4 regions of the Paenisporosarcina sp. TG-14 genome follow, and region 1 is predicted to be linked to each of the others. Evidence: riboswitches for the same ligand, from Rfam matches in the RefSeq annotation. Region 1 holds a riboswitch; each other region holds the start of a gene.
What was found. A riboswitch is a leader RNA that binds a small molecule or an ion and turns the genes downstream of it on or off. The one in region 1 is predicted to bind S-adenosylmethionine.

Region 1 (5,418 bases):
CTGTTTTTCCTTCCAGTTGCGCTTCTCACGAAGATCAAAAATTACGCCAACATGCCAACCAATACATAAGGCAGTAGAAGGATCCCCTTGACTGAGTCGTTCCTGCAACAGAAGAAATTCATATAATGAAATTTCCTTACCCCCATATTCTTTTGGAACAGATAGAGAAATATAGTGAGAATCTTTTAATTCTTGAAAGTTTTCAAATGCAAAGCGACCCGTTTCATCTATTTCAGCAGCTCTTGTACTGAAGCGATCTGCTAATACTGCAGTTTGTTGAAATAGTGTTTTGTGCTGTTCCGTTTTGAAAAATGGTCTTGATAAATCCTCGGACAACTTGGCGTGTTTAGTTTCATATTCCATAAACTCAGCCTCCTGTGGATTCACTTTTTTCTCTAAAAGTAGTTTCACTTTCCTGACCTCTTTCCTTTATTTCCTTCAGAACGGCGGTGTTCCTTAATGTCGATACATCTCCTGGATCCTCACCAAGATACAGAGCCTTAATCACGCGCCGGGCAATCTTCCCGCTTTGGGTATATGGAATATCGGAAACGATCATGACTCGTTGCGGTTTAAGTGCTTTTCCGAGTGAACGTTCAGCATGTTTCTGTAAATCGCTCTCTAACGGAACTACCTTTGCGTCATGCAAGACAGCGAAGACTACAGGCACCTCCCCTTTTACTTTATGGGGAATACCGATTGCCGCAGATTCCTTCACCAAGTCATGAGAAGTAACCGCTGCTTCAATCTCTGACGGGCCAATTCGTTTGCCCGCAACCTTCATTGTGTCATCGGACCGACCGAGTAAATACCAGAAACCGTGTTTGTCGATAGCAGCAAAGTCTCCATGTGCCCAAATTCCTTCCCACTTCGACCAGTAGGCACTTACATACCGTTCATCGTCATTCCAAAACGATTTTGTCATGCCAATAAACGGAACTGAAATGGTCAAATCACCAATGGAATTCTCAACTTTTTGTCCATTTTCATTAACGATTGTGGCTGCCATTCCTGGAATTGGCCCATGAAAACCACATGGCTTTATCGGAATAGTCGGGTATGTGCCAAGAATTCCCCCTGACACTTCAGTTCCTCCCGAATAATTTATGATCGGGCATCTGCCTTTTCCTACATGATCTAAAAACCAAAACCATGCTTCCGCGTTCCATGGTTCTCCTGTTGACCCTAGTATCCTTAAGGATGGAAGTTGTGGTACTTGCGCTTCTTTCGTCATGAGCGAACGGATTAAGGTAGGCGAAACTCCGAAAGTCGTAATTTGATGGCGTTCAATGAGTTCCCATAATCGACCTTCATGAGGAAAATCAGGGCTACCTTCGTAAAAAACAACCGTCGTACCGTGAACCGCTGCGCCTAAGAATAGCCAAGGCCCCATCATCCAACCAAAGTCCGACAGCCAAAAGATTCGGTCGTCTTTTTTTATATCAAAACAGAAGTAAAGGTCAATTGCGCTTTTTAAAGGAAATCCTGTATGAGTATGGACAGTACCCTTTGGTTTGCCAGTCGTGCCAGAGGTATACATAATCATGAATGGATCATCTGCACGCAGTCTCTCTGTCTCCACAGTTTGATCTACATGTTTGTCAGTCAAGTCATGTAACCAAATATCTATGTCTTGATTCCAGTTAATATCTTGGTTTGTGCGATTAGCTACCACGACATGCTCAATAGTCGGCGCAAGTTTAACTGCACGATCTGCTTCAGCTTTCGTGTTTATCACTTTTCCACGACGATAAAAACCGTCAGCTGTAATCAACATTTTCGCCTGACTATCGTTTAACCGTAACGCCACAGATTCCGACCCGTAACCTGAAAACACAGGGATCACTATCGCACCAATCTTTGCGCAGGCGAATAATGAAATAGGCGCTTCTGGTATTGGCGGCAAATAAATACCAATTCGGTCGCCCTTTACAATTCCTAATGATATAAGGCCAGCCGCTAGCTCATTAACTTTTTTATTAAGTTCGTTAAAGGTATAAGAAACAGTGCTTCCATCTTCACCTTCCCAAATAAAAGCAAGATGATCGCCTCTGCCGTTGATAATTTGTTTCTCAATCGTATAGTGGACAAGATTTGTTTTTCCCTTACTGAACCACTCCGGAAAAGCTATCCCATTTTGCGTATTCAGCAACTCGGTATAAGGCTCGTGCCACGTTACATCGAGTTCATTAAGCAGACTTTCATAAAACCATTGCGGATCGCTAATTGATTTCTTATGAAGTTCTTCAATATCAGCTAATCCGTGTTTACTATTGAATAAAGTGATGTTCGCATTGTTAATGAGCGTGTCATCTGGATACCATGCAAGCTCCTGATTATTTAATGTATTGAATGCTTCTTTTACGTTCATTGTCATTATTGCCACCCCTTAGGTACTTCCACTAAAACTGCGGTGCCTTGACCGCCTCCTCCACATAGGGTTGCGATTCCTTTTCCGCCTCCACGTCTTTTCAACTCATGGATAAGCGTTAGTAGCAAGCGAAATCCTGTGCCACCTAAAGGATGACCGAGTTCAATTGCCCCTCCGTTAATATTCACTTTTTCAAAGGGGATTTTTAGTTTCTTACAGCTTGCAATGGCAACACTCGCAAATGCTTCGTTTATTTCAAAGAGGTCAATTTCAGCTAGTGTGTGACCCGTTTTCTCAAGTACTTTTTCAATGGCTTGTGCTGGCTTTAAATGTAGGCTTACATCTGGACTGCAATATCTGCCCAACCAATGATTTTAGCAAGTGGCGTCTGGCCGATTTTGTTAGCAAACGACTCACTCGCAACAATCCCCACACTTGCTCCATCAGACATTTGAGAAGCATTGCCAGCTGTAATCGTTCCATCTTCAAGAAAAACGGGTCTTAATCTTGATAATGATTCAAAAGAAGAATTTGGGCGAATCCCTTCGTCTTCGGTTACAATTCCTGTTTTTGTTGTTACTGGTATGATCTCGTTTTCAAAATACCCTTTAGTCACCGCTTTATATGCACGCTGTTGTGAGGCAAGTGCATACTCATCTTGCTCGTAGCGCGTAATCCCTAACTCCTTGTTAATGGTATCTGTCAGAACGCCCATCGATTCATCAGACAAAGAGCACCACAGTCCATCGTCAAGCGTGTCGCTAAATACTTCTTTTCCAAGCGTGATGTTTTTCCGTAAATTGGCGACGTGTGGGGCATTGGTCATCGAATCATACCCGCCCACAATGTACAACTGCCCTTCGTGTAAGGCGATTCGTCTGGCTGCATCCGATACCGAAACCAAGCCTGCTAGACACACATTATTTAGCGTGATAGCTGGTACGGATAAATCTACTCCGGCATCCACCGCTACCTTTCTCGCAGGATTCTGACCTTGCCCCGCCTGAATAACCTGAGCAAGTATAACGCCATCTGCATTTCTCGATTGTGGAACCCTTCTTAGTAGTTCCTCAACAGCCGCAGTTCCCAACTGTTTTGCTGTGATGCCTGAAAGACTCCCTTTAAATTTCCCAAATGGTGTTCGAACTCCTTCTAAAATAACAACAGACATATTCTTTTCCCCTTTCAATTTTCACAAGTTACTCTTCACTTTCATTTATCGACTGACACGGAATCACCAGGTTAGGATTGACATTAATATCATACAGACCCTCTTTTTGGGTACAAAAAAGCCCCTTTCACTTTGAAAGAGGCTACGGTTTCTAATAAATCGCCTTATCTTCCAGAATGACATCATTCTGCAGGATTTAGCACCGTTCCATATAGGAGGTTGCTGGACTTCACAGGGCCTGTTCCCTCAGTCGCTCTTGATAAGTTTCTATTAAATTGGTTAAATATTCTTTGTAGTTAGAATATTAAATCGCTTAGGTGTTAATGTCAATCCTTGTTTTTACAGTTTTTACATTAGTAAACGCTTACATCATTGACACTACTGTAAAGAAATTATTTTCTACTTATTTATTCCTGCCAGCACTAAACTCGAAAGTTAACTCTTACATTTATAGGGAAATCAAGTGTGTTCTGCACAGTTTTTTCATATTTATCGTGTACAATTAAACGCAGTTAGTTGAGGATGGTGTAAGAGATGAATCGTATTTCGATGAAGTTAGCGGCGTATTTTTTGTTAGCTGTGTTGATCTTAGAGGGATTAATGATGATTTACTTGCATCGCACGATTGTTCATGCACAAGAAGATGCCCAGTTTTCGCAGTTGCTTGAACGTGGGGCGAACCATCGCGATGTGTTGCAAGATTCTTATTCACAAGAAACATTGATGCATATTGAGCTGATGGAGTCGAGTCCAGAACGGCAAGTTGCAATTTTAGATTTGGATCGTCAGTGGACTGCAGGTTCAGATAGTTCGAAGGCTTTAGTCGATAATTTCCAACAAAATTTAACAGTCGCTCCTGCTCGTGATTCAGTTATCATTAATGATTGGCAACAGTACAACTACATTGTTACGTTACATCCATTTGAAGCGGAAAATGGTCAACGAGGTTCAGTTGTCATGTTTGAATCAAGTGAGTCACTTCATTCCCTTATGGAAAGATTAAATATACACTTTAGAATTGCAGGCTTGGCTAGTTTACTCATTTTGTTTGTGGTGTACGTAGGATTATCTCGTATTATTACTCGACCACTTATTCGTATGAAAGAAGCGACGGAACGACTAAGTACCGGAGATTTCCGAGTCAAGTTAACTCACCAAAGTCGAGATGAACTAGGTGAATTGTCAAAGTCGATTCAAAAATTAGCGGATGATTTAGAGCATACCAAAAAAGAACGTATGGAGTTTCTTGCAGCTATTTCACATGAATTACGAACTCCTCTCACCTATTTATCGGGATATTCTTCTGTCTTAAAGCGAGATGACCTATCCGCACAAGACCGACAGCGCTATGTGTCGATTTTAGAAGAAGAATCGACTCGTTTGACTGAACTCGTAAAAAATTTATTTGACCTGGCACAAATGGGCGAAACAACATTCACCATTTCAAAAGAAAGCGTCCAATCAAGCCCCTTTTTCTCTAATGTATTGCAACGTGTCGAACCTTCTTTTCAATTAGAAGAAAAGTATTTGCAGCTGTCGATTCGAGAAGAATTTGAGATGTTTGTAGACCCGGTTCGTGTCGAACAAATCGTCATAAATTTGCTGGATAATGCCCGTAAATATTCGCCTATAGGATCGACCACAAGGATGGATGTCTTTTTGCAAGATGGACAAACGGTCATTCGAATAGAAGACGAAGGGATAGGCATCCATCCACATAATTTTGAATTGATTTTTGAAAAACTTGTTCGGGTAGAGAAGTCTCGTTCTAGAGAATATGGTGGCGCTGGTCTTGGGCTAGCTATTGTCAAAGAGCTCGTTGACGCACATGGAGGACGTATTGAAGTGATTAGTGATGTAGGGAAAGGCAGTGTTT
Region 2 (5,418 bases), on a different contig from region 1:
AACTCCCTTTGTTATCAACAACTAAGAAGTCTTTAGAAGTTCTTTTTCTCTTATCTTTACCACTTGCTGTTACTAGGAATTGGGTTGGGCTATCGTTTACTTTAATAGAAAGATTCCCACTTGTTCCCATAAACCAATCTCGAGTAGCTAACTCATCTTTTATATCTGCTAGTTCATTCCACTTCTCCTGAAGTAGTTTCATGAGTTCACATCCAATTGTATCTCGATAATCGTAATTACATCATGAAAATTTTCATACTTTTCGTAAGGCAATCTTAACTCTTCACATTTTTCAATGAGAAAATCTCTTGCAATTACTATGTCTGCAAGCTTAGCCGCTTCTAGGTCTGTAATTGAATCTCCGATAACTATGCTAGTAGCATCTTTAGGAAGAAGATTTCGCATGATAGACGGTTTGCAACAACCGCACCCTTGACTAGCACAAGTTTCATCACATCCAAAGGGGAAAATAATTTTAATAGTATCTTCAGAAAAGTCAGCTATGTTGCAATAGATGTCTTCAAATGGACCATATGGCTCTAGAAGAGGTTTGACGAAAAAATCAATTCCTCCACTAACGATATACAGGGGGATATTGTGTTTTTTTGTATAGGTAACAAATTCTCCAAAACCTTCACGAATCTGCGCTTCTTCAAGTACGTATGAAATTACTTCATCCTTTAGTGAAGACGGCAGCAGTGAAAACATCTTTCTAACTCCCTCTTCAATTGAAATATTTTGTGCTAAAATATTATCTTTTGTTGATTCCCATTCAGGGGGATTAAACTTTTTCATAATATGAATAATGTTGTCCTGAGTCGTTACAGTCCCATCAAAATCACAAAAAATAGTTAGATTTTTCATTTGTCACTTCCCCATAATTTAAGTGCTTCTCTTAATTCATCTTGTTCTTTAACTACTTCCGACAATTCTTCACCTTCTAAAACAGCATCAATTGCTTGTCTGAATGCTCGTCCACCACCAGCTGCACCTGACGGATGTCCGTGCACACCACCGCCAGCATTAATCACACAGTCAATTCCATAATCCTGAACTAGTAGCGGGACTAGCCCCGGATGGATACCTGCAGATGGAACTGGAAACGTTCGTTTAAAAGTGGTTTCTTTCGTCAATTCTTCAGCAATTGCAAGGGCTACATCTTTTTCTAGAGCTACACTACCATATGGCGATGGGAAGAGTGACAAGTCCGCACCTAAATAGCGTGTTAACTTCCCGAGGAGTAGTGGATTAGATACCCCGTAAAATGCAGAAGAAGTGAAAGCTCCACTAAATGCTGGATGAGCCATGATTGGTAATTGAATTTCTTTGTCTTCGGCTAACTCTTGAAGGACATCAAGTCCATACGTATGAACATTGAATAGTAAGGCATCAGCCCCTAGCTCACTCGCCCTCTTCGCCTTACCTCTTAGTTCAGATGTTCTCCCTGTTAAATTAATTGCATACAAAGTTTTATGTCCAGTTTCTTCATATACTTGTTGTAATACTTTTCTACCTCTTGTTATTCGCTTTTCAAATGGAGTATGATGATTTTCAAATAAAATCTCATCATCCTTAACAAGATCAACTCCCCCTAAAGCTTGCTCTCGTAATTGCGCTACCAAATAATCTATGTCCCTACCAATTACTCCTTTAAAAATACTCATAACCAGTGGTCGTTCATGAACATTAAGAATAGTACGAATTCCCTCAATCCCGAACTTAGGACCTGGAAAATTACTTTCTAGTTTCTTTCCAAATTCTAAGTCTAGTAATTTCACTTTACCGTCTAGAGACAGCTTTCCGAAAACAGTCGCCAAGATCGCTGGTATATCTGACGTGAAATTTGCGCTAGGATAAGAAATTTTCACTTCTGCTTTAATTTCTTCCGGTGTTATTGGGTAAGATTCGTCTACAAACTCTTTTATTGATACGACAATACCTTTATGTTTTTTTAGTTGTTGTTGATCGAGCATCGGTAAATCCGTCCAAGATCCAATTGTTAAACCAAGTGCAATTCCTTCTGCCTTTTTCTCAAAAGAACCAGGCTTTCCATAAAGCTGATAGCATGCTGTTATTTGGCTCATGTTGAACTCTTCTCCTTTTGTATGTATGTATTAACATCAGTTTTAATTTAGTTGACACAAAAAAACCTCATCATAATAAGAAGAGGTTAACAGGATAAACGTCTTCTTATCTCTCAGCAATAAGCTGTAAGAATTAGCACCGTGTCCAAAATTGAATCGGTTGCCGGGTATCATAGGGCTTGTCCCTCCACCTGCTCTAAATAAGAATAATTATATTAATTTTAGGATAAGAAAAAGTAGGAGTCGTTATTGTGTAAAATGCCACGCTTTTCTTAAAAATGAATTTGTTTGATTATTTCATCAATTAGATTGATTGTCAATCATTTATCAATATTTTTATTTCCCTGGAAATAGTTCACAGAATTTTCCGCTAAATATAGAATTGCCAAGAAATAGAAATAAGAAATGAGCATTTTATACGTCAAATAAGTTTTATTTAAATAAAACTTAGAATAAGAAGAGATATAAGCATGAACCTTTGACTGAAGAAAAAACAGCTTCATATGAAATAAAGTAATTTATCACACTTACACTAAATAGAGGAATTGACTTTAGCTCCTTTTTTCTTATAATGGATGTGTAAGAATTATAACATTATGAAAAATGAAACGCTCTCAGATGCATTACTTCATTTGCATTTTTATTATTAAGTTTTATAAATACCGTTCGATTCTCGCATAATATTATAAAATATGAATATCCTTTAAGAGTAGACCCATTTAATAATAGATTAATACTTTATTAAAATTATATAATCTTAAAGGGTAACTTCACCATTGCATTATTAAATACTTATTGTAAATGACTTGGTACATCAGTCGTTTCCTTGTTTATTGTTTCGGTAAAGATATTCTCTTGAGAATATCTTTGGTTATTCAAATTTAATTTGCCGGATTGAATTAATTGAATCAGGTTCCGTATATCTTCTTTTGTTGCAGGCTGTTTAGCTTCTTTTAATAAGTATCCTAATTGCCCACTAGACTCAATTGTTGCAATTTGAACATCATTAATTGAAGTAATACCAGATTGCCGAAGTCTGGCTTCTAACTTATCCACCGGTAAACGGAGCTTCTTTAAGTTCTTCTCGTTTAAAACACCGTTTTCAATTACTGGTAAAGCTTTGCCTGAAAGTGTTGTTTCAGCTATATCAAATTTTACTTGAAAGTATTCCGTAATTATTAGGCTTAATACTAATACGGCCGCTACGCCAAAAGTTGTCCAGAGTCCTCGTCCTGTGACAGGCTGGATAAGCAATGTACCGATTCCAATCATTATTACTGTTTGAGGAATCGTCATCTGAGATATTGATTTTCTACCACTTACCCTTAGGATTAGTGTACCAATTACGAAAATAAGAACTGTTTGCCAAATCAAGTTTAGATCCATACTTGAACTCCTTTCCATTTCCGATTAATACATATGTTGGAATGTTCTTCTATGTGGAACTATAAGTAAATGCCCATGACAGATACATTTTAAATAATGAAAGTTATAACACTTACACTACACAAATTTTGTCATGAGCTACTTTTAAATTAACGTTTAAGAATTAGTACTATTCAGTTGAGTTTTGTACTATTTTATTTCTCGAAAATTTGATGAATTACTTCATTCGGTTGACTATTATTTAAATTTTTATATATACAGCTCGCTGGTTTATCGCGCAATGTTTCGGAGAAAGCAATTGCTAATTCTGCTTCACCCGCTACATGTATTTCACTCCAACCACGACTTTTTTTCAGCTGCTCTACATTTGTACCCATCTCCTTATAGAATCTGTACAAGTTTTCTCTAAGGCGTGATTCTAAGAAGTCTACTTTACTGCTCCCAATTACATGTTGACCATCAGGGTCCATGTTTTTCTCTTCTCCCCATTCTTCAAGATTCGCATCAAATATGTAGACCAATTCATCTTTGATGGATCCCATAGCGGTATCGAATATGCGAACTTCCCCAAAGCTTGGCAAGATAATTCCTGCTTCCGGATATGCTTTATACATATATTCCATCTCTTCAAGCACTGGATGGTCTTCCCAATGAAAGCTTGATTTCACAGGTACTTGCACATAATAAACTGACCACAGTGGAGGGTTCTCTGATGCAAAAATCACGACTCCTTTGTGTAAATCATTTCGATTATCTCCGATTTCATCCATTACTTTTTTCTTGAGTTTTTTAAAAGATTTCAATTCTGTATCATTATTGGAAGCTGCTAAATACTTGTCTAAATCCTTCAAACCGTTTTTCAAATGAATTTTCCATGCACCATTCAACTGTTCAGGGTCACCTGGATTAGTGTTCAAATATACACTCAATACACTTCTCTCACCACTGTGATATTCTTTTAAATACTGAATTTCTTCTTTCAATCCCATAAGTCATGTAACCTCCTTAAATTCCTCTACATTACAAGGATGCCCTTTAAGCACCAAGTTTATTACGAATTCCTAGATACAAGTTATTGATAATTCTGTAGCTCCAGAAATGCTTTTCTATATTTATTAAAAGTCTAATGAAAGAAGGTGTCATTCATCTCCAACTTTTTTTTGATGAGGGTTTTTGTAAGGCATTGTTAAACCGTCTAAGTTTTTCGTTTCATACTATTCATCTTTTTAACTTATTGGCATTATCCATTAAATAACTTACAAAAGTATCGTCTCTAACTAGCCAGGCTCCGTGATTTCTTTTTAAGTATTTTTCACCTTCTTCAAAATTCACATAAGTCGTATCAATTCTTTTTTTATTTTGTTCAATCACCCAATCTTGATCATTGACTTGATATAGAAAAAAGACTTCATTTATTTGGTTTTTATACAGAGAACCAAATTTAGACCGTTTCAAGTTATAACGATTTCGTTTCGCGTCTTCTCTGAGAGGATCTATGTGAAACGTTCCAACCACAAACTTCTTGTAGGCTTCATCAGTCAAAGAACAACCCGAAGCTTTTTCGTGCCCTCCACCACCGAACTTACCGGCTACTTCAGACACATCAATATGGTCGTGAACCGTTCTAAATCCTAATCGTTTTCCTCCTATATTTAATATGGCAATATAGTCAAGATGCGGATACTCTTTACCCAGTTCATTTCCAAGCTCAGAATGATATGATTCCGCGTAAACGATTCCGGCATAATGTTCACCGACTTTAGACTGAACAAGTTCTCGTCTCTTCCGGCGAATATAACGTTCAATTTTATTATCTTCCATATCAAGTATTTTCTTTTCAAACTCATCAAAAAAGAAATGTTCGCTTGTCATAAGTCGGCTAATCATTTTTTCTTCAAATTCTTCAATTGACACTAAAAAAAAGAGTGCATTTAGGCGCTGGGCTTGA
Region 3 (5,418 bases), on a different contig from region 1:
AAACCTTGAGTATTGGTATAATAATACTTGTCTTTAAAAAACAAATAGTCTAGTGATAATGGCAAAGAGGTCACACCCGTTCCCATCCCGAACACGGAAGTTAAGCTCTTTAGCGCCGATGGTAGTTGGGGGTCTCCCCCTGTGAGAGTAGGACGTCGCTAGGCAAATAAGAAACCGTTACCTGTAAAAGGGTATCGGTTTTTTTGTGTGGTTTTATCCATGCTTTAATAGAGGATGTGTGAGAAGTGGGTTAAACAAAGAGTTCAGGGAGATAAGGAATGAGACCTGGAGCATATAGCATACGGAATAACCTACGTTGTGACGAAAATCATTAGATGTATTTACCAGTTGTTCAACTAACAATTCAACTTATTCATGAATACCATCATCACTTTCTGATGTTTTCGTCCCCTAATAAGTAGCGAAGCGAAAATCAACCCAATTATTCCTCCTCGATTGATCCCTCGAAAAGGTGTTATATGGATAATATTGGGTGAAACGGAATAAAATCTGGTTCTAGCCGATTAAACGAGTTGCGAAGCCGATTGAAACCTCTCCGAAGCCGAATAAATCCCTATTTAAGCCGATTAAAATTTTTCAACTATCTAATAAATAGTAATATGTATCTTCTACTGACAGAAGTTAAGTTCTTTTGCGTAGATGTTAGTTTTAGGGTCTCCTCCTGTGAGAGTAGGATGTCGTTAGGCAAATAAAAAACCGATACCTGTAAAATGGTTATCGGTTTTTTATTTTTTTCGAGTTTTAATAGACGTGTGTGTGAAAGAGAAGGAATAAAGAGTTAGGGAAAAAAAGTGCTGAATCTAAATATCTGGCTGACTAAGTTGACTAGGCTATGAAACGTGATTGACCGGTAAATTTTCATAATAGAAAATATCCTTCAAAAATAGTCTTATTAAATCAAATGGACTTAAAATTGGATATTGTTACTCATTCGTCATATCCTTATTAAAAATGCCTAATCTCCCTATGCGCTCAATCGCTTCTTCTAAACGATGTTCATCTACTAATAATCCAACGCGAATATAGCCTTCTCCAAATTCACCAAAGCCAATTCCGGGTGCTACGGCTACGTCTGCTTCACTTAACAGTTTATCTGCGAAGTTCTGGCTTGTGTACCCTTTTGGGACGTTTAGCCAAGCAAAGAATGATCCTCTAGGAGCTTCTACTTTCCATCCGATGCGATTGCATGCAGAGATTAGCGCATTTCGACGTTTTTCGTAGTTATTTACAAAAGTAGTCACACATTCTTGATTTCCATTTAATGCAGCTACCGCGGCATGTTGTACGGCGGGGAATAGACTGACAAACATATGGTCTTGAATCACGTTTATTGCATCAATTATTTGTGAATTGCCGATAGCAAAACCGATACGCCAACCGGCCATATTGAATGTTTTAGACATTGTGTACATTTCAATGCCAACGTCTTTTGCACCTTTTGCTTGTAAATAACTTACTGGCTTAACTCCATCAAATCCAACGGCTCCATAGGCAAAATCATGGCATATAGCGATTTCGTTTTCTTTGGCAAATGCCACAGTGTCATTGAAAAAATTAAGGTCCGCAATCGCTCCTGTAGGATTATTTGGATAGTTAAGATACATGAGTTTTGCTCGTTTTTTACTCTCTTCAGAGAGCGCTCCATAATCGGGTAAAAAGTTATTTTCAGCGATAAGTGGTAACGTTTCAAGTTGAACGTCGGCTAATACGACTCCTGACAAATAGTCTGGATAACCAGGGTCTGGTAGCAACATCCAATCGCCAGGATTTAACACGGCCATTGGCAATTCAACAAGGCCAATTTTCGTTCCAGATAAAATAGCTACTTCCGTTAATGGGTCGATGTCTACATTGTATTCACGTTTATAAAAATTAGCAGCAGCTTCTTTCAATTCGCTAATTCCTCGGAACGGCGAATATTTATGGGTAGTTGGGTTTTCAACAGCTTCTTGAAGTGCTTTTACGATATGTAAAGGGGTAGGTTGATCAGGATTACCTTGACCTAGGTTGATCACATCGCGTCCTTGAGCAATAGCATCTCCTGTTTTTTGCACTAGAGAAGCAAAAAATTGTGGAGGTAATTGTTTTAGTTTTTTTGAAAGTTTCATGGCAGTTCCTCATTTTCTGAAATAGTTGCAATCGTCTGCCAAATCTTATAACCTTTTGTGTATATTGTCTATAGGAGGTGTACCATGAAAATCGCATGCATTCAACTCAACGTTGCGTTTGCCGATCCCGATAAAAATTTTCATAACGTCCAAATGTTAATTGAAAAAGTCGTAAATGAAGGTGCAGAGCTCGTTGTTTTACCTGAAATGTGGAATACTGCATATGCATTAAAAGAATTAGAGCAACTTGCTGATTTCGAAGGGAAACGAACGAAAAAGTTTCTTTCTGAACTGGCGCGTTTACATCACATCCACATCGTAGGTGGTTCGGTTTCTACGAAAAAAGGAACTAACTTCTACAACACCATGTATGTATTTACGAACGATGGTAAACTTGTTGCAGAATATGATAAAGCGCATTTATTTCGTCTGATGGATGAACATCTTTATCTACAAGCAGGAAATAAGGAAAATGTGTTTTATTTAGGTTCCATTCAAGCCGGAGGACTCATATGTTATGACTTAAGGTTTCCTGAATGGTTACGGGCACACGCATTAGCGGGGGCGAAGGTGTTATTTATTCCAGCACAGTGGCCAGAGTCTCGTATTGATCATTGGAAGATCTTACTGCAAGCACGTGCAATTGAAAATCAATGTTTCGTGATCGCTGTGAATCGAACTGGTAGTGATCCAAATAATCATTTTAATGGACAATCGATGATTATTGCACCTTGGGGTAAAATCTTGTGGACTGGTGCTGAACAAGAAGAGTACGCAGTGATTGATGTTGATTTTTCGGAAGTTGAAGAAGTGCGTAAACGTATACCTGTTTATGAAGATCGTAGACCAGCACTTTATAATTCATTATTTGAAAAGTGAAAATTTTATTCAAAAAGTGTTTGACACTTGTCGAAAAACAACGTAGTATTTGGTTTCAGCAACAAAACAACTACATACGGAATTTATCAAGAGAGACTGAGGGATAGGCCCTATGACGTCCGGCAACCTCCAGCACGAGCTGGGAAGGTGCCAATTCCTACAGAATGAAATCATTCTGAAAGATAACCAAAATCCAATTTTCGGTGCCTCTTTCTTTATGAAGGGGGCTTTTTTGCGGGGTAAGAAAGTAAAAGTTTTGCTTCAGGTCCTCAGTCGAAAGAAAGGCTTTCGTATCGATTCTTCGGACCTGTGTCAATCTAGCAGCTTTACGTTTTTCTTGGTTAATAAAGTATAAGTTCGATAAATAAAGTTTATTTATCGAATTAAACATATACAGCTCGCATATCCGCTTAAGAAAATCTTTATTGACTTTCAAATCGAGGTATAGTGACGCTTTTGGTGAAAAGGGGCTTTGTGATGATAAGAATTAAAGAGTTGACTAAAGAATACACAACAAAAAAAGGTCCTGTAATTGGTGTTAATCAAGTAAACCTCACGATCTCTAAAGGGGAAGTGTTCGGGATTGTCGGATATTCAGGAGCCGGCAAGAGTTCATTGCTACGCTGTATCAACTTACTTGAACGACCTACGGGTGGCAGTATTGAAGTAAACGGGCGTGACCTGACAAAATTAAAAGGTGAGGAATTACGAAAAGCACGATTGAAAATCGGTATGATTTTTCAACACTTTTACTTAATTAGTCAAAAGACAGTAGCCGAAAACATTGCATTTGCATTGAAAGCTGCAAGTACTCCGAGAGAGAAAATTGCAATTCGTGTTGTGGAATTGCTTGAGATGGTTGGTTTAACAGATAAGAAAGATGTGTATCCAGCTCAACTAAGTGGAGGACAAAAACAACGTGTTGGCATAGCCCGTGCATTGGCAAATAATCCGGCCGTGTTATTGTGTGACGAAGCTACTTCAGCACTCGATCCAAACACAACATTATCCATTTTACGGTTACTCAAAAAAATCAATCGCGAATTAAATATCACGATTGTGTTAATCACGCATGAAATGAATGTGGTAAAAGAAATTTGTGATCGCATGGCAGTTATGCAAGATGGTCGTGTCGTAGAAGAGGGGGATGTGTATGACATCTTCTCAAACCCTGTAACGGATTTGACGAAAGAATTTATTAGCAGTGTTGTATCGTTTGATGTGCCTCAGTCAATATTAGACGCTTGTAAAGGTCGACTCGTGAAGGTTTTATTTAGAGGAGATGTTGCAGGTGAGGGAATTATAGCAGATACAGTTAAGCAATTTGATATAAAAGCGAACTTCCTACATGGTTCGATTGAATACATTCAAGAAAGACCACTTGGTTTGTTTTTGATGGAAATAAAAGGGGAACCAGATGATGTTACGAGGGCTATCACATATATGGAAGGCCGAGGAGCGCAAGCGGAGGTGATTAGAAATGGGCTTTGATTTTCAGCATATGATAGAACTTGGACCAGATATTATGAAAGCATTTGGACAAACGATGCACATGATCGGAATCTCACTGACGGTTGCCATTATTATAGGATTACCACTGGGGATCGTACTTTTCATTACTGATCGGGGAGTATTCTTAGAAAATAGATTTGTGAAATCGACGCTTGGTTTTGTATCCAATATGGTACGTTCCATTCCGTTTATTATTTTGTTAGTAGCACTTATTCCTTTAACTAAATTACTCGCAGGCACTATTATTGGACCAGGAGCAGCAAGTGTTTCCTTGTCCGTTGCGGGCATTCCATTTTTCGCTCGAATCATCGAAACGTCTTTACGTGAAATTGATAAGGGTGTCATTGAAGCGGCTATTGCAGTAGGCGCAACACCTTGGATGATTATCAAGGATGTCTTATTACCAGAAGCAAAATCGAGCATTGTGCAGGGGATTACATTAACCGTCGTTAGTCTGATTGCCTATTCTGCAATGGCGGGTGTAGTAGGCGGTGGCGGTATTGGTGACTTAGCCATTCGCTTTGGTTATTACAGGTACGACAATACAATCATGATTGTCACGATTGTTATATTAATTGTTCTCGTTCAAATCATTCAATTAATAGGTGACTGGACGTCTAAAGCAATAGATAAAAGATAATAGAGGAGAGAAATGAACATGAAAAAAGGATTATTTACAATTATCTTAGTTATCTTAATGACAGTACTTGCAGCTTGTGGTGGGGATAAGGAAGCGGGTACAGATACAGCAGATGAAAAATCTGTTAAGTTAGGCGGAACAGCTGGTCCTTACAGTGATATGTTAAACAAAGCGATTAAACCAGCTTTAGAAGAAAAGGGATATAAAGTTGAGATTATAGAATTTAGTGATTATATTCAACCAAATAACGCATTAGAT
Region 4 (5,418 bases), on a different contig from region 1:
CTACATTTTGGATATTGACTACAACTAGTAAACTTGCCATTCTTTCCTGATTTCTCAATTAGTTCATTATCACATTTAGGGCACATGTTTTGCTCTAATTTGTCATCTTTAATTTTTCTCTCTTGTTTTATCGTTTGCACATGTTTTTTTGCTAATTCTTTATTCATACAATTTGCGTTTCGAATCATTTCAGCCACTCTATGAACAGAATCAGTTGACATGCCCACTACTGTTTTCGAGTTTATTACCCTCGGCAATTGTTGTGAATGTACCACGTGGATATCCTCAGATATAATATCAATTTTCTTAAGCGTTCCTCTCTTGCTAAATGCAACGATTGAAAAGAATGGTCCAGAATAATCTTGTAGATGGTGTTCCAAAAACTTGATGTGACCATAATTTTGGTGAATTGGATTTTGAAACCTCTTTTTACTCTTGAATATGGTTTGTGTCCAAAACTTGCTATGTTCTGAACCAAAAATCCATCCTTTATAGTTCTTCGTTTCCACAACAAATATTCCTGTCCGTCCTATGATTACATGATCAATTTGAGTAGTCTTCCCATCTTTCTCCAACATAATGTTATGAAGAACTTCAAACTCTTCTTTTTTCAACTTCTTTAATATGATTCTTACACTTAATTCCCCCAAAAAACCTTTCACTTTTGGAGATTTCAATACAGCCGATCCAATGATAAGTAAAATTAATAATATTGGAAATAGCATCGCTATAGGCACCCCCATCTTTATTATGTGAACTAATCCTCTCACAAAAAGGGAATTTGTGGTAGCCTTCTTTTGGTTATTTCACAATTAAAACTAATCTTTACTTCCATTAATTTGATATTATTGTAGTCTACTATATACCGAATATTTTACTTTTAGAATTTAAAGTGAATCTTCTAATATATTTACTTAAATAATTGACAAGTTTTCATGGGATCCCCGAGTTTTCGCAAACCCCAGGACGTTTCCAAGTAAATATCAGCTAAAAGAGCCATATGTTCTCCAGTTACCTCAGCCATTTCAAGCGCTATAACACTTTCATAAACGACAGCCATCCGCTGAGCCATTGCTTTAGCTTCAAACTTTTGCATGTCTTCTTCTAAAGAAGTAAATATATTTAGGTCAATTTGTAATTCATCCAATACTTTTACAACTATTGGTTTTAAAGTACTCTTTGATACTTTTTCGAGTCGTAATTTCATTGATGATATAAATAATGTATGTGCATTAAATTTTCTTACTAATCTTACAAACTCTAAACCTAATATGTTTGCAGTACCTTCCCACACGGTTAACACTTGTGCATCTCTTAGCAATCGTGGGGTCACAAAATCTTCGATGTAACCATTTCCTCCATGCATTTCAATAGCTTCATGGGAAAAATATATCGCTTGTTCAGCTGATTCTTTTTTCATGATTGCAATAAATAATCGATTCAATATTAGTTCTTCTTCACATGCTTCTTTGGCAACCACACGGTCATATAACGTAATTAAATCAAAGACAGTCGCAAGTTCAACTTCCATTTTTGCAGTTAATTTTCCTAACGTATCTTGCACCATTGGAAAAGCTATAAGTTTATGACCGAATGCATCTCGTTGATGTGCATAATCGGAAGCCTCATTAGATAAGTTCATTGTCTATTCCCCTTTATGTTTAATAGTTTTTCCGAAAATTGATGATGCAGCAACTCTATTTCTGACTTCATCTCTTGTAAATCGTGAATCTTAACAGCAATTTCAGCTAACCGTTTATTTCCGTATTCAATAGTTCGCTCTAGCTGTCTTACACCCGTTCGATCTTGATCAAATAACAATACCATTTCTTTGATTTCCTCCAAATTAAATCCATATTGCTTGCCACGAACAATTAACTTTAACTTTGCACAATCAGATGGTTTAAAGACACGAATATTGCTTTCTGTCCGCTTAGGGTTTAACAAGCCAAGCTCCTCATAATAACGAATCGTTCTAGTAGTTACCCCAAACTCTCTCGCCACATCGGCAATACTCTTCACACTAACTCCTCCTTTACTCGCATGTTTTAAATTATTTTATCATTTACGTTAACGTTAATTACAAGCTTATATTTGAAGAATAGAAGAATGTTCTGCCCTTTATATAGAAGAAAGACGGCCGTTGTTAAATACGGCAGACCTTTTACTCTCTATACTTACTTTTAGCAATTATGTTCAGATGACACAGTTCAACTTCCAGTATTTCTCTATTGAAAATCGGACTTTCTTTTTAGTTTTATATGGTCTTACCTCTAATGAAATCTATCTATACCGATTACTAATCATCCAGTTGACAAGCTAATACAATGAAGTTATAGTAAACAACATAATTAAATATGCGTTAATTCTTATCAAGAGATGTGGAGGGCCTGGCCCTATGATACCTCAGCAGCGGGTTTTTACTTTACGTGAAAATACTGTGCTAATTCCAGCGAACAATTATTTGTTCGATAGATAAGAAGGAGTATTCGAGCTAATTTCCTGTGGATTTGTGTCCGCATTTTATTTCGCATTCGTATGCCCCTTCTGTCTAACGACAGAAGGGGCATTTTTTATTGCCTTCTCCCTCCCTACTCAAAGTTAACGAATTTCACCAAGAAAGGGGCGACACATGTGATTGAATTTCAACAAGTAACAAAATCATTTCAAACTAAAAAGCAAACGGTTGAAGCGTTAAAAGGCATTGACCTAACTGTTGAAAAGGGAGACATTTTTGGAGTTGTTGGCTACAGTGGTGCCGGAAAAAGCACACTCATTCGACTAGTTAACCTACTCGAGCGACCATCAACTGGTCAAGTTCTCGTTAACGGGCAACCACTAACGCAACTTAAACCAAAGCAACTACGAGCAGAGAAGAAAAAAATCGGTATGATTTTTCAACATTTTAACCTTCTCAATTCCAAAACTGTATTTGACAACGTTGCTATCCCTCTCGAGTTATCGGGTACATCTAAACCAGAAATTAAAACACGTGTAGAAGAACTACTCGAATTTGTTGGTTTAGATGATAAAGCAAAAAACTACCCTGAACAATTATCGGGAGGTCAAAAACAGCGGATCGGTATCGCCCGAGCACTTGCTACAAACCCATCCATTTTACTATGTGATGAAGCAACTTCAGCACTCGATCCACAAACAACAAGTGCTGTATTGCAACTTCTTAAAAAAGTTAACAAACAATACAACATCACAATCCTTCTCATTACTCATGAAATGTCAGTGATACGAGAAATTTGTAACAAAGTGGCCGTAATGGAAGGTGGCCTCGTGGTTGAGCAAGGTTCGGTATTTGATATCTTCGCATCACCTAAAACTGAAATTGCTAAAAATTTCGTTCGTACGGTGATTCATGATGAGATTCCACAAAGCGTTCGCAGCGATGCGCTCAGTTCCAACAAGCATCCGATTATTTGGAAAATAAACTTTGTTGGCAGCACCTCGAGTAAACCATTGTTATCGACAGTTGCGAAGAAATACGATGTGCACTTAAGTGTTCTCTCAGCAAATATTTCGGAAATTCAAGAAACGCCATTTGGTAACTTAATTATTGAAGTTACCGGTGATCAAAACGAGATTCAAGAAGCATTAATATACATCAGAGACGAAGGGTTTATCGTTCAGGAGGTGAACCTACATGAGTAACACATTATGGGGAATGGAAATTACAGCAGAGCAACTACTGGTTGCTTTTGGCGACACACTTTACATGGTCGCGATATCACTTCTTTTCTCAGCACTTATCGGTTTGCCACTAGGTATATTGCTCGTCATCACACGAAAAGGACATATCTTAGAAAACAAATGGATTTTCAATATCTTAAATCCTATTATCAACATTTTGCGTTCCGTCCCATTCATCATTCTACTCGTCGCAATTATTCCACTAACTAGATTTATTGTTGGATCAGCCATTGGGACGACCGCAGCAATCGTACCACTCGTCTTTTATGCAGCACCGTACATTGCTCGACTCGTCGAAAATTCACTACTTGAAGTCGATAAAGGAATTATTGAAGCCGCTCAGTCTATGGGTGCAACAGTTCCTCAAATCATCTTTAAATTTTTAATACCAGAAGGATTGAGCTCACTAATCCTAACCTTTACTACTGCAACCATTGGCTTAGTTGGAGCATCTGCAATGGCCGGAGCCGTTGGAGCTGGTGGTGTTGGTGACTTAGCATTGACCTATGGATACCAGCGCTTTGACACCATGACCATGTTTGTCACTGTTGCGGCACTCGTCATCATCGTTCAATTACTACAATCAGGTGGAAACATGGTTTCAAAAAAAATAAGAAGAAGATAACTATTGGAGGTAGGAAAAAATGAAAAAATTTATATTGATACTATTAGTTTTAACACTAGGATTACTTGCAGCTTGTGGCAATAAAGAAGAAGCTAACGCTGAAGAAGGCTTAACTAAAGTAAAAGTCGGCGTAAGTGGCGGCGACACACGTACATGGGATTACATCGTAGATATTTCAAAAGACCAAGGTTTGGATATTGAACTTGTTACATTTAACGATTACGTTCAACCAAACATCGCATTAGATGAAGGCGAACTCGACGCAAATGCATTCCAAACTATCTCTTACTTTGACGAATTTAAAACAGCTCAAAGTTTAGATTTAGAAGCAATTGGTTCAACAGTAATAGCACCAATGGCCATTCATTCAAAAAAGCACAAAACACTTGAAGATCTTCCAGACGGCGCAACAATTGCTTTACCAAACGAAGGAACAAACTTCGGTCGTGCTTTACTCCTTATGCAAGAAGCTGGTTTAATCACATTAACAGATGACTTCGTAGGAATTGGCGCAATGGACAAAATTAAAGACAACCCGAAAAATTTAAAAATCGAAGCAGTCGCTGCTGGCAACACACCACGTTTCCTTGACGACGTCGATGCTTCAATCATAAACAACAACTTTGCAATAGAAGCCGACTTAGAATTAAAAGAAGCGCTCTTTCACGAAAGCGCAACTGCTAAACCATACATCAATATTATTGCAGTAAAAACTGGTGACTCTGACCGTCCAGAACTACAAAAACTCGTGGAAATCTACCATTCAAAAGAAGTAGAAGAATTCATCATTGAAAAGTACAAAGGTAGCTCAATCCCAACATTCGTCTCATTAGAAGAACTATTAAACTACAAAGACTCTTGGAAATAATCAAAACAAGCATATCTATAGTAAAAAGGCAACCGAAGTTACCACTTCGGTTGCCTTTTTACATACTTTAAAACCATACTTGGATTTTGGTTACCTCCAAAATCGTTTTCTGTTGTCGACATCCTTCGTTACAAATTCCAATATTTCTCTATTCCAACTTGGACCACAAATTTTCCAACTGAGCATTCTCTCACGATAAAAATAAAGAAGTCACTTAATCTTT

Region 2: another riboswitch for S-adenosylmethionine. It lies ahead of C406_RS0100475 (2,3-diketo-5-methylthiopentyl-1-phosphate enolase); the one in region 1 lies ahead of C406_RS19575 (thiolase family protein).
Region 3: another riboswitch for S-adenosylmethionine. It lies ahead of C406_RS0117600 (methionine ABC transporter ATP-binding protein); the one in region 1 lies ahead of C406_RS19575 (thiolase family protein).
Region 4: another riboswitch for S-adenosylmethionine. It lies ahead of C406_RS0106575 (methionine ABC transporter ATP-binding protein); the one in region 1 lies ahead of C406_RS19575 (thiolase family protein).

The regions. Positions count from the first base shown of each region.
Region 1 is NZ_AMGD01000040.1:19,827-25,244, reverse strand. It holds gene C406_RS0112260 (acyl-CoA dehydrogenase family protein) at 1-363, opposite strand, end outside; gene C406_RS0112255 (AMP-binding protein) at 368-2,377, opposite strand; gene C406_RS21060 (hypothetical protein) at 2,377-2,736, opposite strand; gene C406_RS19575 (thiolase family protein) at 2,709-3,542, opposite strand; SAM riboswitch class I at 3,704-3,808, opposite strand; gene C406_RS0112245 (HAMP domain-containing sensor histidine kinase) at 4,077-5,418, shown strand, end outside.
Region 2 is NZ_AMGD01000002.1:26,316-31,733, reverse strand. It holds gene C406_RS0100485 (methylthioribulose 1-phosphate dehydratase) at 1-202, opposite strand, end outside; gene C406_RS0100480 (2-hydroxy-3-keto-5-methylthiopentenyl-1-phosphate phosphatase) at 199-864, opposite strand; gene C406_RS0100475 (2,3-diketo-5-methylthiopentyl-1-phosphate enolase) at 861-2,084, opposite strand; SAM riboswitch class I at 2,188-2,291, opposite strand; gene C406_RS0100470 (DUF421 domain-containing protein) at 2,877-3,470, opposite strand; gene C406_RS0100465 (VLRF1 family aeRF1-type release factor) at 3,665-4,459, opposite strand; gene C406_RS0100460 (DHH family phosphoesterase) at 4,689-5,418, opposite strand, start outside.
Region 3 is NZ_AMGD01000081.1:24,887-30,304, reverse strand. It holds rRNA gene rrf (5S ribosomal RNA) at 49-164, shown strand; gene C406_RS0117615 (pyridoxal phosphate-dependent aminotransferase) at 945-2,129, opposite strand; gene C406_RS0117610 (carbon-nitrogen family hydrolase) at 2,214-3,008, shown strand; SAM riboswitch class I at 3,089-3,197, shown strand; gene C406_RS0117600 (methionine ABC transporter ATP-binding protein) at 3,486-4,499, shown strand; gene C406_RS0117595 (methionine ABC transporter permease) at 4,489-5,160, shown strand; gene C406_RS0117590 (MetQ/NlpA family ABC transporter substrate-binding protein) at 5,179-5,418, shown strand, end outside.
Region 4 is NZ_AMGD01000019.1:21,198-26,615, forward strand. It holds gene C406_RS0106560 (NERD domain-containing protein) at 1-743, opposite strand, end outside; gene C406_RS19355 (acyl-CoA dehydrogenase family protein) at 911-1,642, opposite strand; gene C406_RS0106570 (MerR family transcriptional regulator) at 1,639-2,022, opposite strand; SAM riboswitch class I at 2,367-2,482, shown strand; gene C406_RS0106575 (methionine ABC transporter ATP-binding protein) at 2,635-3,663, shown strand; gene C406_RS0106580 (methionine ABC transporter permease) at 3,677-4,327, shown strand; gene C406_RS0106585 (MetQ/NlpA family ABC transporter substrate-binding protein) at 4,347-5,195, shown strand.